DNA from 3 places in the Arthrobacter sp. NPDC056493 genome. Region 3 is predicted to be linked to each of the others. Evidence: predicted binding sites of a transcription regulator. Region 3 holds the regulator's gene; each other region holds the start of a gene.
What was found. Region 3 encodes HrcA, which represses chaperone genes, less so after heat shock. Its sites were predicted from a motif close to TTNGCACTCGNNNNNNNCGAGTGCNAA; they were not measured.
Positions count from the first base shown of each region.

Region 1: the regulator HrcA is predicted to act here: its motif matches at 2,944-2,970, upstream of ACFQ50_RS16365 (Hsp20/alpha crystallin family protein).
Region 2: the regulator HrcA is predicted to act here: its motif matches at 3,032-3,058, upstream of groES (co-chaperone GroES).

Region 1 is NZ_JBHTSL010000042.1:4,114-9,062, forward strand. It holds gene ACFQ50_RS16340 (nucleoside/nucleotide kinase family protein) at 1-515, opposite strand, end outside; gene ACFQ50_RS16345 (sensor histidine kinase) at 572-1,045, opposite strand; gene ACFQ50_RS16350 (hypothetical protein) at 1,200-1,436, opposite strand; gene ACFQ50_RS16355 (TetR/AcrR family transcriptional regulator) at 1,579-2,193, shown strand; gene ACFQ50_RS16360 (hypothetical protein) at 2,281-2,742, opposite strand; gene ACFQ50_RS16365 (Hsp20/alpha crystallin family protein) at 3,114-3,665, shown strand; gene ACFQ50_RS16370 (ANTAR domain-containing protein) at 3,696-4,439, opposite strand; gene ACFQ50_RS16375 (NAD-dependent epimerase/dehydratase family protein) at 4,728-4,949, shown strand, end outside.
Region 2 is NZ_JBHTSL010000007.1:67,260-72,208, forward strand. It holds gene ACFQ50_RS04890 (glycoside hydrolase family 3 N-terminal domain-containing protein) at 1-391, shown strand, start outside; gene ACFQ50_RS04895 (shikimate 5-dehydrogenase) at 438-1,265, shown strand; gene ACFQ50_RS04900 (methyltransferase domain-containing protein) at 1,298-2,524, opposite strand; gene ACFQ50_RS04905 (hypothetical protein) at 2,580-2,996, shown strand; gene groES (co-chaperone GroES) at 3,215-3,508, shown strand; gene groL (chaperonin GroEL) at 3,594-4,949, shown strand, end outside.
Region 3 is NZ_JBHTSL010000006.1:21,111-26,059, reverse strand. It holds gene hemW (radical SAM family heme chaperone HemW) at 1-569, shown strand, start outside; gene ACFQ50_RS04045 (DUF4870 domain-containing protein) at 592-1,011, opposite strand; gene ACFQ50_RS04040 (DUF3097 domain-containing protein) at 1,146-2,000, opposite strand; gene hrcA (heat-inducible transcriptional repressor HrcA) at 2,214-3,227, shown strand; gene dnaJ (molecular chaperone DnaJ) at 3,286-4,410, shown strand; gene ACFQ50_RS04025 (16S rRNA (uracil(1498)-N(3))-methyltransferase) at 4,413-4,949, shown strand, end outside.

The DNA.
Region 1 (4,949 bases), on a different contig from region 3:
TCATGCGGTGTGTCGATGAACCACACTTCGTCCAGTTGTGCCCGCACCTGCCGCCAGCGTGGACCGTCGTTGAGGAGGTAGTTGCCCTCGGTGATGATGATGGGGACTGCGGCCGGAACGGCCAGCGATGCGGCCACCGGCTCATCGATTGCCCGCCGGAAGTCCGGCGCGTACACAACGTCCTCGTCCCGGCGCGCAAGCCGCTGAAGGAGCGAAAGGTAACCGCCGACGTCGAACGTGTCCGGTGCGCCCTTGCGCTGCCGCAGCGGAGTGCCGTCAATGATGGCATTGCCCAGGTGGAAGCCGTCCATGGGCACCACGAGGGCGGTATCGGAGCCGAGGGCGTCCGCGAGGCAGGCCGAGAAGGTGGACTTGCCGGACCCGGGGGAGCCAGCCACGCCGAGGAGAAGCCGCCTGCCGGAGGTCAGCCGGCTGCGCAGCTGGGCGACGGCCTGCTGGATTTCCGCGGATTCGAAAGCCCGGACGGACAGCGGCTCAACGTTTGGAAGGGTCATGCACAGCATCCTAGGCGAACCCGGTGGTGCAGGCGTGTGCGGCGATACGCGGAGAATCAGTCGAGCGGAATGGTGATGGTGATCGCCGTGCCGGTGCCGGGAGCCGAGGTGATGTCCACGGTCCCGCCCGCCTCCTGGACCGCCTGTGAAATGGTCCGCAGTCCGTGGCCGTTGACTTCTCCCGGCGCCTGCGAGTCCGACTCGAAGCCGGTGCCGTTGTCCGCGACCATGAGGCGGATGCCGTGGAAGACAGCGGCAAGCCGGACAGTCACATCCGTGGCGTCCGCATGCTTGAACGTGTTGCTCAGGGCTTCCCGCGCTGACTGGTAGAGCAGGGAAGCGCAGCCGGATGAGATCTCCACGCCGTGGTGGGGCGTCTCCCAGCGGACGCACGTACCCTGGCGGCGCAGGGGGACCGTGAGCCGGTCGATGCAGCCGGCCAGCCCCAGCCGGTAAAAGTCCAGCGGCTGACGGTCGGTGATGACACCGCCGACTTCGACGACTTCCTCGAGAGTTGCTGACTGGTTCATGGCGGCCCCCCGCTTCCTTGCGGTCCTCGTTGCATGCTTTCCCTGGAAGGATCGCTCCTCCAGGGGCTGATGCATTAAGGGTGGCGCCGGCCGATCAGGCTTGCCGCAGATTTACCCCGGGATCCAATCAAGTTTCCGCAAGATGTTGCGAAAACTACTGGACCATTGTCCACGGCTGGAGTGAGTGCTGCGGATACGTCACGGCGTCGGCGGCGTCGAGCACCTCCAGCGCGGTCATGTGCGCGGCCGCCGCGACTTCACGGATCGGCTTGCCGTGGGTTACGGCCGCCGCAACTGCACTCTGCAGGCTTGCGGCCGCGGGGTCATGCTCTACTGCTGCGGATTCCAGCGTAGCTGCGGCCTCTTCCACGGCGCGGATGTCGTCGTCCATCGGTACCCTCCTGTTTCTGCTCCATTGCAGTGACGCCTTGGCTCTGGGAGCTGCAACTGCTCCCCGGACGAAGTGTCATGTTCCTAAAACAATAAGACAGACAGGTCTGTCTCTGCCAGTCCCAAGGTACACTGATTCTCTAATGAGTGCTCCTGATGCAACCGGGGATGCCTTGCTGCCTGAAGAGGTGCGTACCGGCCATAGTGAACCAGTTGACCGGATCCTGGCCACTGCCTACGAGCTTTTCTCCCACCGCGGTGTCCGCGACGTCGGAATCAACGAGCTGATCGAGCGGTCCGGAGTGGCTAAGTCCACGTTTTACCGTCACTTCCCGTCCAAGGACGCATTGGTTCTGGCATTCCTGGCACTCCGCGACCAGGTATGGACCGTGGACCTGATTGTCTCCGAGGCCAGGCGCCGGGGAACCACGCCCGAAGGGCGCCTGCTGGCCATCTTCGACGTCTTCGGCGACTGGTTCCAGCGGGACGATTTCGAGGCGTGCACCTTCATCAATGTCCTCCTTGAGATGGGTCCCGGGCATCCGCTGGGTGAGGCCAGCATCGGCTACCTCGCCAGGATCCGCGGCCATATCCAGGCGCTCGCCGAGGAGGCGGGCCTGGACCGCCCCGACGAATTCGCCCGCTCCTGGCACATCCTGATGAAGGGCTCCATCATTTCGGCGACCGAAGGCGACTTCCTCGCCAATAAGCGGGCGCAGCAGATGGCCGGCTGGCTGATCGCGCACCACCGGAGCTGACCCGGCCTGTTGAGCTAACGGCCGCCTAAGCCGACGCCGTCGGTGGCCACAACTGCCGCACAGGTCCCCGGCCGCCGTCGGACTTCTTCAGTCGAGCCGCAGAAGGTTCCGCAGCGGAGCCGGGAGCCACTTCGGGCTCGGCCCGCCGTCGTTGTTTTCACCACCCTCCATGAATGGCTCCGCGGTGCCGGCCGCGAAGTAGTCTCCGCCCGCCGGGAGGCAGTCACCCGCCGGAGGGTTGCCGGCGCCCGTTGCCGGCAGGCAGGCGTTCTCGCTCAGGTGGCACAGCAGGGCCTGCTCGGGGGACCCCGGATTCGAGGCCAGGTGCTGCAGCAGCCGGCCCCGGGCTTCCGATTGGATATCCGTGGTGGCGAGGATGTCCAGGATGAGTTCGATGACCTGGGCGCGCATCACGGTCCGGTCAATCGACCTCAGGGAATCAGTGCAGAAGACCTCCAGCGCATCCGCTGAATCCTGGGTGCATCTTGCCGGCTCGGTGGCAGTCGTCAGCCATTCGGGCTCAGCAGGGGTGGGGACGTCAGCGCCCATCGGAACCTCCGGAAAAGTTCGCGTTTTCCTCCAGCTTCTTCACTGCGTTCTTCATCGCGGGTCCTCCATTGGCGGCATGATTCTTGCATGGTGCCAATGTGCGGCAGGCCTCCTGTGAAAAGCTCGGCCCGGGGACCCCTCGATGGGAACGCTACGGGCGGAAATAGGGGGGTCCGTTCCCGGTTTTTCACAAGGAAACTCTCAGGATTCGTTGGGGTGGGGTGCCGGAAGCCGGTTGATTCGTGCCGCGGCAGGGAAGTGACCAGCGCCTTAACATGCGTTCTGCAAGAGCGTAGCTTTGTTGGTGTTGGGACGCGTTCCGGTCCTCCGCATCCTGCAATGGGGCCGGAAGCTGACAGGAGGTAACAGCGATGACCAACATATTCAGGCGTGCCGGCGTCGACATCCCGGAGCCCTTCCGCCGTTTCCTCGAGGGGGATCTTGACGCCTGGCTGCGCGTGGAGGAATACCGCGAGGCCGGCTCCTTGGTGGTAAGGGCAGAAGCGCCGGGTATCGATCCTGACAATGACGTCGACATCACCCTCGCCGGAAGCCAGTTGCAGATAACGGTCCGCCGTGAAGAACAGCCTGAGCGCAAGGAAAAGGAAGGGTACCGCTCGGAATTCCGCTTCGGCACGTTTTCGCGGACCGTAAGCCTCCCTGCCCCGGTGAACCAGGAGGATATCCGGGCGTCGTACACCGACGGCGTTCTGGAAGTGCGCGTTCCGTTGGCCGAGGAGCACGCTGCGGGTGGCCACAAGATCCGCGTCTCCCGCGGTGCCGGATCGGGCGGTGCCGGATCGGGCGGTGCCGGAACCAGCGGCGCCGGAACCAGCGATGCCGGAACCAGCGGTGCCGGAACCGAGGGGACTGCGCGGACTATGGGGCAGGAGCCCGAAGGGCAGAGTTTTGGTGGCCCCTAGGCTCTGCTGGCCCCTGGTCCGGCGGCGGGCTCAGCCCTCGTAGTGCGTCCTCGCCGGGCCCTGGCCGAGGGAGTCAACGATCGACGTCGCAATGCTGTGCAGCTTGATGTTGCGGGTACTCGACGCTGCCTTGAGCAGGTCGAAGGCTTCCTCCTGGCTGCACCGGTTCTGGGCCATGATCACCCCGACGGCGACGTCGATGACGGTCCGGGTTTCCAGCGTGGCCTTGAGGTTGGCGGCAGCGTCGCTGTAGTGGGCGAAGCGCACGGCCAGACGCAGGGCCATGGAGGTCTGGCTGACGAAGTCCTGCGCCAGTTCCAGGACGCGGCCCTCGAAACGGCCCGGACGGTGCGAGTAAAGGTTCAGGGCAGCCTTGGTTTCGCCTTCGAGGACGAACGGGATGGCGAGGATGGAGCGGACGCCCTGCCCCAGTACCTTCTCCGCGTAGCTGTTCCAGCGGTCGTGCTTTTTGAGGTCGGTGATGTGGATGGTGACCTGGTCGCGCGACGCCGTCATGCAGGGGCCGTCGCCGAAGTCGTACTGGATTTCGTCCATGGCCTGCGCCTCGGGGCTGCTGCTCGCCACGGTTGCTGCCTTGCGGTGCCGCAGCAGGGTCACGCCGCAGAGGACTTCGTCGCCGGGTTCGGACAGGCTGCGTGCGGAAATCCGGGCAAGTTCGTGGAGGAATTCGCCCACGTCGGAGCTGGTGAGCACAAGCTCGTTGAGGTGCTCCGTGAATGAGGTTTCAGGTTTTGCGGTCGACTCGCTGGCCACGATCTTTCGGTACCGTTTCGCTCAGGTCAAGACGAACCGGCGGGCGCAGCGCAGGCGACCCCGTGGCCGGGGCGGTAGCAGCAAGCATGGTGCCGGATCGAACAACAATCCAACGGCCTTCTGCTAAACCGTACCGGGAAAATATACACCAGTTCGGCTCGCGCCATGACCGCGGTTACAGGCGCGGGCCCTAGGCTGGGGGAAAGGTGGCGGGCGGCGGAAGCCGCTCTGGCCATCGGAGCACGGCCGCCCGGGCCAGGGCCGGCCAATCAACAGGAGGAGGCCGCGGTGAGAATTGCCGTAACGGGAGGCAGTGGAAAGCTCGGACGGAACGTGGTCCGCAGGCTTGTGGCGGACGGGCATGCTGTCCTCAACCTGGACCGGACAGGCAGCCGGAGCCCACAGTTCGCCACCGTGGATCTGCGTAATTATGGGCAGGTTGCCGACGTCATCCTGGGCCTGGATGACCGGCACCAGGGCTTTGACGCGATCGTCCATCTGGGCGCCATC
Region 2 (4,949 bases), on a different contig from region 3:
CGCCAAGATTTCGGCCCGCGCCATCACGGTGGTGGCCGGCCTGTGCAAGGGCGCTTCCGTGCGCGGCAACGTGCGCGTGGAAGGGGGCACGCCCGTGGACCGGGCCCGTTTTGCCGCTGCGGCCAAGGAGGCGGGGATCACCCTGGGCACGACGGGGCCGCTGGTCAGCCTGATCAGCTACGGCGCCGGCCCCACGAAGGGCGACGTTGCGGTGGCCCTGGACGCGCCCTGGCCCCTGGCGCAGTCCGTCGCGCCCACGAAGATCGCCCTCTACGGCCGAACGCCCGGAGCGTACAAGGCGCTGCTGGCCGTCCTGGCAGGCAAGGCCACCGCCCCCGGAAAGCTGCCGGCCGCCGTCGGACCCTACCGGCCCGGCACCGGCTGCCGATAGCAGCGGGCTGCACGTAACAAAGGCAGTGCCGCCGTTTAATGGAGGGGTGCCGATTCTGAATAAAGACATGACCCTGTGCATCTCCCTCTCGGCCCGGCCGAGCAACAACGGGACCCGCTTCCACAACCACCTGTACGACCAGCTGGGCCTGAACTGGATCTACAAGGCCTTCGCGCCCACCGACCTGGCCCAGGCGATCGCGGGCGTCCGCGGCCTGGGGATCAGGGGCTGCGCCGTCTCCATGCCCTACAAGGAGGATGTGATCGCCCTGGTGGACGCCATGGACCCGTCCGCCAAGGCCATCGATTCCGTCAACACCATCGTCAACGACGGCGGGCGGCTGACCGCGTACAACACCGACTACACCGCGATCGAGCAGCTGCTGCAGCGCAACGCCGTGCCTGTGGAGTCGTCGGTGCTGCTTAAGGGCGCCGGAGGCATGGCCAAGGCCACCGCCGCAGCCCTGCGCGACGCGGGCTTCAAGGACGTCACCCTCATCGCCCGCAACGAGGCAACGGGCCGGGCGCTCGCCGATCTCTACGGCTTTGCCTGGCGTGCGGAGCTCGGCACCGGCCCGGAGGCCACCGCGGACGTGATCATCAACGTGACCCCCGTGGGAATGGCCGGCGGACCGGAATCCGACGCGCTGTCCTTCCCCGCCGAAACCATCGGGGCCGCCAAGATTGTGTTCGACGTCGTGGCGCTGCCCGCTGAAACGCCGCTCATCAAGGCGGGGCGGGACGCCGGCAAGCAGGTCATCACCGGCGCCGAGGTGGCCACCATCCAGGCATTGGAGCAGTTTGTGTTGTATACGGGCATCCGCCCCACGGACCAGCAGGTCCGGGACGCCGAGGCGTTCGTGCGGGCCCAGTAGTTACACGGGCTAGTAGTTACACGGGCCAGTAGTTACACGGGCTCCACGGAGACAGCCACTCTTTCTTCCCCGATCCGGGTGAGGACCAGGGTGGCTGTCTTCTTGCCGGTTTTGCCTGCGCCCTTGCCCCCGGGGAGCAGCTGCTTGCGCAGCTCCTCCGGGGTGACGGACGTGCCGCGCTTCTTGATGTCCAGCACGCCGATGCCGTTTTCCCGGACCCAGGCTTTGAGGGCCTTGACGTTGTAGGGCATGACCTCCACTACCCGGTAAGCCCTCGCAAACGGAGTGTCCAGCAGCTCCGGGGCACAGATGTAGGCGATGTGCTCGTCCACGAGGTGGCCGCCCAGATCGAGGGCCAGATCGGCCACGAGCCCGGCCCGGATGACGGCGCCGTCCGGCTCATACAGGAAACCCTCCACCGGGCCCACGGGGGCCACCGGTCCGGCGTCGAACTCCTCCCCGCTGGTGAGTTCCGCCGCGCCCTCCGGCCCGATCACCAGGGCCGCCCGGCGGATTCCCGGACGGGCCACGGCGTTGAACCACAGCGTGACTTCCGTGACGTCGCCGCCCACCGAGACCCATTGGGCCTCGCAGCCGGCGGGCACCGACTCGTGCGGCATGCCCGGCCCCATTTTGACGCCGACGGCGCGCCCCGCGGCGGCCAGCGATTCCACGAAGGACAGCGGGGGAGAGAACGCCTCGGGGTCCCAGATCCGCTTGGTGCCGGACGTGGTGGTGGTGCGCCGGGCAGGGTCCAGCCAGACGCCGGTCCCGTCCTCCAGCGGCACCGACGTCGCGTCCGAATGGACCACCCTGGCGTGCGGAAAGGGAATGAGGTTGATCGTGGCGCAGGCGGCGGTGGTCTCGTCCACTTCCACGGCGGTCACGGCGATGTCCAGCGACGCGAGGGCCATGGCGTCCGCGCCGAGGCCGCAGCCCAGGTCGGCAACGTGCCGGACGCCCGCCTGGGCAAAGCGCTGGGCGTGCCGGGCCGCCACGTTGAGCCGGGTTGCCTGCTCCAGGCCGGCCTGGGTGAAGAGCATCTGCCGGGCAAATTCGCCGAACTTGGCCTCTGCTTTGGTCCGGAGCCGTGACTGCGTGAGGACAGCGGACACCAGTTCGGGGGAGTGGCCGGCCTTGCGGAGGCTTGAGCTGAGGGTGAAGGACTCGTCCTCCCGGTAGGGTCCGAGCGAGGCCAGCAGCTCCCAGCCTTCTTCTGTGAGGAGCGGGGCGATCTGGTCCTGCGGTGCTTCAGACATGGGATCAAGCCTAGTGGAGCGGCCGCCCCAAGCTCTTCCCGCTAGGGTGGTCTGAATGGAATCCAGCGAAACGCCCACCCCAGGTCAGTCCGACTCTGGTCAGCCCGAAAGCACCAGCCCTGGTCCGGTGCAGCATAGCCGCCTGGTCCGGTACGCACGCCCGGCGCTGATCGTCGGAGCAGTGGTCGCCGTCGTCTGTCTGGTCCTGCTCGTGATCATCTTCCTGCTGGACTCCTTCAATGCCACCGTCTACTCGGTGGGCGGCAAGAACATCAGCGACGCCACCGAGGAAGCCCGACAGATCAGGGACCTCTACCTGGGTGCGCGTGTCGGCGGCATTGTGGTGCTCATTGTCTCGGCGGTAATTGCGGTGGCGGCCGCCGTCGTGCTTGTCCGCGAACAGCGGAAAGCGGGGGACGAGGACGCCGACGGCGGCGAGGAGCTGGGGTTCGACGACCTCGCCGGACGCTGACGGCTGCGCCCCGCTGGGTTACGGCGGATGAAATTCTGGCACTCACCTTGACCGAGTGCTAACCCCTTACATAGAGTCATCATTAGCACTCTCCCTAGGAGGGTGCTAACACACGAAGAGCTGCCAGCCTGGCTGCTGCCGGCACCGCGACGACGGTCTGCCGCCACGGCGCAACAGTTTTTACTGTCCATGAATTTTGACGAAAAGGAGAGGTCCGAGTGTCGGTCTCTATTAAGCCTCTTGAGGATCGCATTGTTGTCCGCCCGCTCGAAGCCGAGCAGACCACGGCTTCCGGCCTGGTCATCCCGGACTCCGCCCAGGAGAAGCCGCAGGAAGGCGAAGTTGTTGCAGTAGGCCCCGGCCGCTTCGAAGACGGCAACCGCGTACCGGTCGACGTTGCCGTTGGCGACGTCGTCATCTACTCCAAGTACGGCGGAACCGAAGTCAAGACCGGCGGCACCGAGTACCTCGTGCTCTCCGCCCGCGACGTTCTGGCGATCGTCGTAAAGTAACTCTTTGGATCCCCGTGCCGCTGTCCGCGTCTGAATTCATTCCGACCGGGCGGCTGCACGGGGTTCTGTCTTGAAAGGACAAACCATGGCAAAGCAGCTTGCGTTCAATGACGCTGCCCGCCGGTCGCTCGAAGCCGGCATTGACAAGCTCGCCAACACGGTCAAGGTGACGCTTGGTCCCCGCGGCCGCAACGTCGTGCTGGACAAGAAGTGGGGCGCACCCACCATCACCAACGACGGCGTGACCATCGCACGGGAAGTCGAGCTCGACGACCCGTACGAGAACCTTGGCGCCCAGCTGGCCAAGGAAGTCGCCACCAAGACGAACGACGTCGCCGGTGACGGTACCACCACCGCAACCGTGCTCGCCCAGGCACTGGTCAAGGAAGGCCTGCGCAACGTTGCTGCCGGCGCCGCCCCGGGCCAGATCAAGCGCGGCATCGAGGTCTCTGTCGAGGCCATCGCAGCCCGCCTGCTGGAGAACGCCCGTCCCGTCGAGGGCAGCCAGGTGGCCAACGTTGCCGCCATCTCCGCCCAGAGCGACGAGGTGGGCGAGCTGCTCGCCGAGGCATTCGGCAAGGTGGGCAAGGATGGCGTGATCACCATCGAGGAATCCTCCACCACGCAGACCGAGCTGGCTCTGACCGAAGGCATGCAGTTCGACAAGGGCTACCTGTCCCCGTACTTCATCACCGACACCGAGCGCCAGGAAGCGGTCCTCGAGGACGCCCTCATCCTGATCAACCAGGGCAAGATCTCCTCGGTGCAGGAATTCCTGCCGCTGCTGGAGAAGGCGCTGCAGAGCTCCAAGCCGCTGTTCATCATCGCCGAGGACGTCGACGGCGAGGCCCTGTCCACGCTGATCGTCAACCGCATCCGCGGCACCCTGAACGTGGTTGCCGTCAAGGCTCCGGGCTTCGGCGACCGCCGCAAGGCCATGCTGCAGGACATCGCGACGCTGACCGGCGCCCAGGTTGTGTCCCCGGAACTGGGCCTGAGCCTGGACTCCGTGGGCCTCGAGGTGCTGGGTACCGCCCGTCGCATCACGGTGACCAAGGACAACACCACCATCGTCGACGGCGCAGGTTCGGCCGAGGACGTATCGGCACGTGTTGCCCAGCTGCGCGCCGAGCTGACCCGCACCGACTCCGACTGGGACAAGGAAAAGCTGCAGGAACGCCTGGCCAAGCTGGCCGGCGGCATCGGCGTGATCAAGGTCGGCGCAGCCACCGAGGTTGAGCTGAAGGAAAAGAAGCACCGCATCGAAGATGCAGTGTCCTCCACCCGCGCCGCCCTCGAAGAAGGCATCGTGGCCGGTGGCGGTTCCGCCCTGATCCACGCGCTGAAGGCACTCGACGAGGACCCGGCTGTCACGGCACTCGAAGGTGACGCGGCTGCTGCCGTCGGCATCGTCCGCCGTGCACTGGTCCAGCCGCTGCGC
Region 3 (4,949 bases):
TCAGCGCCTACGCGTTGATCATTGAGGACGGAACCAAGCTCGCCGCCCAGATCCGCCGTGGCGAAGTTCCGGGAATCGACGACGACGACCACGCCGACAAATACGAACTCGCCGACAAGATGATCTCCGACGCCGGCCTGAACTGGTACGAGGTCAGCAACTGGTCCGCGATGCCCGAGCAGGCGTGCCGTCACAACCTCGCCTACTGGCGCGGCGACGACTGGTGGGGCATCGGACCCGGTGCCCACTCGCATGTGGGCGGGGTGCGCTGGTGGAACGTGAAGCACCCCACCGCCTATGCCGGCCGGCTCGGCTCAGGCGTCTCGCCGGCGGCAGGACGCGAGACGCTCGACGCCGGGACCCGGGTCGTCGAAAAGGTCATGCTGGAGGCCCGGCTTTCCTCAGGCCTCGAAACCGATGCCCTTGCGCCATCAGGAAGGAAGGCCGTGGCCGGGCTGATCGCCGACGGCCTCGTGGTGCCCGAGGAGGCCTTCAGGGGACGCCTGGTGCTCACGCTGAAGGGCCGCCTGCTGGCTGACGCCGTGGTCCGCCGGATCCTGCCGGACTAACGGCCGAAACAAGAGCTGCAGGCTACTTGATCCAGCGGAGGTTGTACTGGTACCGGTGCGGCTGGCCCTTGTTGACGTGGACGCCCGCGGACACCGCGAAGCAGGTCAGCGCAATCCAGATGAGCGTGGCCACGACGGCGAACAGATTGCCGACGACGGGAAGCAGCACCAGCAGGTTGGCCACGAAGGCCGCAATCGTCGGCGGCAGGGTGAAGTTGAGGGCCTCTTTGGACTCCTGCGCGGTGAACGGGCCGCGGTCGCGGAAGATGAGGTAGATCAGCAGGGCCGGAACACAGCCGAGGATGCCGCCGAAGTGAGCCAGCGTGGCCCACTGCCGGTCCTCGCCGGCGGTCAGCGGAAGCGCGTTGGCCGGAACGCCATGGTACTGGGGCAGGTCCTGGCCGGACTGTGTGTCCCTGCGGTCGCGAGCGTCTTCTGCCACGGTGTCTTCCTTTAGCTTGCGTTGGTGCGATAGTGCTTTGATACGGCGCCCGGGCCGCAGTGCGGTGACGCCCTACCAAGGATACCGGGCCGTCAGGGCAATCGCGGGCTCAACGCCCAATCGCGGGGCAGTAGCTATGGAACTGTTAGGAAATCGATGACCTCTTCCACCCGGCCCAGCAGGGCCGGCTCAAGGTCAGCGTAGGTGCGCACGGCGCCCAGGAGTTTCTGCCAGCCGAGGCCGATGTCCTCCTTGGTCGCGTGCGGCCAGCCGAAGGCGGCGAGGATGCCGGTTTTCCAGTCCGTGCCGCGCGGCACCACCGGCCACTGCGGAATGCCCAGCACCGACGGCCGGATCGCCTGCCAGACGTCGACGTACGGGTGGCCCACGATCAGCACGTTCCCGGCGGCGCCGGGGGACGACATGACGGCGTCGGCGATCCTCGACTCCTTGGAGTCGGGAACCAGGTGGTCCACCAGGACGCCCAGCCGGCGGCCGGGTCCGGGGCGGAACGAGGCAACGGCCGCCGCCAGGTCATCGATGCCGTGCAGGGGTTCGACGACGATGCCCTCCACCCGGAGATCGTCGCCCCAGACTTTTTCCACGAGTTCGGCGTCATGCTTGCCTTCGACCCAGATCCGGCTGGCCTTGGCCACCTGTGCGCGCTGCCCTTCCACCCGCACCGAACCCGACGCCGTCCGGCCGGTCGTGCCCGGCCCTGCGGGCTTCGCTTTGGGCGCCGGCGGCATCAGGCGTACCGGCTGACCTTCCAAAAGGAATCCGAAACCCAGCTTGAAGGACCGGGACTTTCCGCGGCGGTCCTCAAGCGCCACCACGTGCATGCCGCCGGACTTCTCCACCCGGGTCACCGCACCCACCCAGCCGGACTGGACGTCCTCGAGCACCATGCCGCGCTCCACAGGAACCTCAGGCAGGCTGTTCTTGGCGGGCGCTGCGATCTCCTGCGGGCCCCAGGTCTGGTACTGCATTTCGTTCACCGCTCTGCACTAGGAGGGAGCCGCTCCGGCCGCGGGCATACCGCCGGGGGACAGGCGCCCGGAATTTCGCCCGGAGCGGTACCAATGCTAACAACGCGGCGACTCATATTAGACTTGTTAGCACTTAGGCATGTCGAGTGCTAACCACAGCGTTTACGGGCAGGATCAACGCCCGGCGCGGTCAAGGCCAAAAGGAGGTGGACTGTGAGCGAACCACGGAAGCTTGAGGTGCTGCGCGCCATCGTGGAGGACTATGTCCATTCCCGCGAACCTGTCGGCTCCAAGGCCCTGGTGGAACGGCACCATCTGGGCGTATCCAGCGCCACCATCCGCAACGACATGGCGGCCCTTGAGGACGAGGGCCTTATCACTGCCCCGCACACCAGCGCGGGCAGGATTCCGACGGACAAGGGTTACCGTCTGTTCGTCGACCAGATTTCAGCCGTCAAGCCGTTGTCCCCGGCGGAGAAGCGCGCCATCCAGACCCTCCTCGAGGGGTCAGAGGACCTTGACGACGTCCTGGACCGGACGGCGCGGCTCCTGTCCCAGTTGACCAACCAGGTCGCCGTCGTGCAGTACCCGCACCTGAGCCGCGCCGTGGTGCGGCACATTGAATTTGTGCTGCTGGCGCCGCGGAAGGTGCTGATCGTGCTGATCGCCGACTCCGGCAAGGTTGACCAGCGAGTGGTCGACGCCGGACAGGACCTGTCAGACGACACGCTCGCCGCACTCCGCACCCGGTTCCTGACCGGTGTGGCCGGAACGCCGGTGGCCATCCTGCCCCAGCACCTGGCCGCCGTCGTGGCCGGCTGCACGCACGCCGAGCGCCCCATTGCCATGGCCCTCGGCAAGGGGCTGGAGGGCCTGGCGCACAACAGCCGGGAAGACCGTATGGTCCTCGCGGGAACGGCCAACCTCGCGCGCTCCAACGTGGACTTTCCGCTCAGCATCGGACCTGTTCTGGAGGCCCTCGAGGAGCAGGTGGTGATGCTGCGGCTCCTGAGCGACATGGCCCAGGACCCGCGGGGCGTGGCCGTGAGCATCGGCCGGGAAAACCCCTACGACGGTCTGGCCGAGGCATCGGTGGTGGCCACCGGCTACGGCCCCGACGCCAGCGCCAAGGTGGGCATCCTTGGCCCCACCCGGATGGACTATCCCACCACCATGGCCGCCGTGCGCGCGGTGGCCCGCTACCTTTCGAGGATTCTGGGCCCGTGACCGCACGACCCGGACATCCTCTGACCACAGGCAGTACAACCAGGAAGAGATACGAACTTTGAGCAGCCACTACGACGTTCTTGGAGTCTCCGCTGAAGCCACCGGCGAGGAGATCAAAAAGGCCTACCGCAAGCTGGCCCGCTCCCTCCACCCGGATGTCAACCCCGGGGAAGACGCCGCCGAACGCTTCAAGGCCGTCACCCACGCCTACGAGGTGCTGTCCGATCCGCAGAAGCGCAGGATCTACGACACCACCGGCAATGAGAACGGCACCGACAACGGCTTCGGCGGCGGCTACGCCGGCCAGGGCTTCGCGTTCCAGGACATCTTTGACACCTTCTTCGGCGCGGGCGGAACATCCGGGCCCGCGTCCCGCGTCCGCCGTGGGCAGGACGCGCTGATCAGCGTCCGGATCGACCTGCGCGATGCCGTCTTCGGCGTCAACAAGAAGCTGGAAGTGGACACAGCCGTCACCTGCCCCACGTGTGAAGGCTCGTGCTGCCGCGAGGGTAGCCACCCGGAACGCTGCGATATCTGCGGCGGCAGCGGCCAGGTGCAGCGGGCGGTCCGTTCCATCCTCGGCCAGGTCATGACCGCCGCGCCGTGCGGTTCCTGCGAGGGCTTCGGGACGGTCATCAAGGACCCCTGCAACGAGTGCAGCGGCCAGGGCCGTATCCGCAGCCGCCGCTCCCTGACCATCAAGGTGCCGGCCGGCGTGGCCACCGGAACCCGGATCCAGCTCTCCGGGCAGGGCGAGGCGGGCCCCGCAGGCGGCCCCTCCGGCGACCTTTATGTGGAAATCCGGGTCAACAACGACTCCACCTACATCCGCGAGGGCGACGACCTCCACGCGACTTTGAACATTCCCATGACGGCCGCCGCCCTCGGCACCGAACTGAGCCTGGAAACGTTCGACGGCAAGCAGGAGATCGACGTTAAGGCGGGCACCCAGTCCGGCGAGATCATCACCCTCCGCGGCCTGGGAGTTACCCATCTGCGGGGCTATGGCCGCGGTGACCTCAGGGTCCACCTGCAGGTGGAAACGCCGTCCAAGCTCGACCCCGCCCAGGAAGACCTGCTCCGGCAGTTGGCCAAGCTCCGCGGCGAGCAGTTCTCCGAGGGCAAGCTGGCGGCCAGCGGCGGCGTTTTCGCCAAGCTGCGGGACCGCCTCGGTAACCTGTAGCGGTGAGCAACGCCGTATTCTTCACCCCTGCCGGCGCGCTGGACGGCACCGCTCCCGGTTCGCTGTTCGTCCTCGACGGCGCGGAGGCCCGGCACGCGGTCACAGTCAAGCGTCTGGCGGTGGGCGAACAGGTGGACATCGCCGACGGCGCGGGCAGGCGTATCACCGGAACCGTGACTGGTGCCGCTCCCGCCCAGTTGACGGTCGAATGCACCTCCGTGAGCGTGGAACCCCGGCCCGACGTCCGCCTGGTCCTCGTGCAGGCCCTCGCCAAGGGGGACCGGGACGAGCTGGCGATCGAGACCGCCACCGAACTGGGCATCGACGCCGTGATTCCCTGGCAGTCGGAACGCTCCATCGTCCGGTGGAAGGGTGACCGGGCAGCCAAGGCGCACGGGAAATGGCAGTCCGCCGTGACGGCGGCGGCCAAGCAGGCCCGCCGCGCCTGGATCCCGGAGGTGCGTCCCGCCGTCGATACCCAGGCGCTGGCCAGGGAAGTGGCGGAGGCCGGCCTTGCCGTGATCCTGCACGAAGACGCC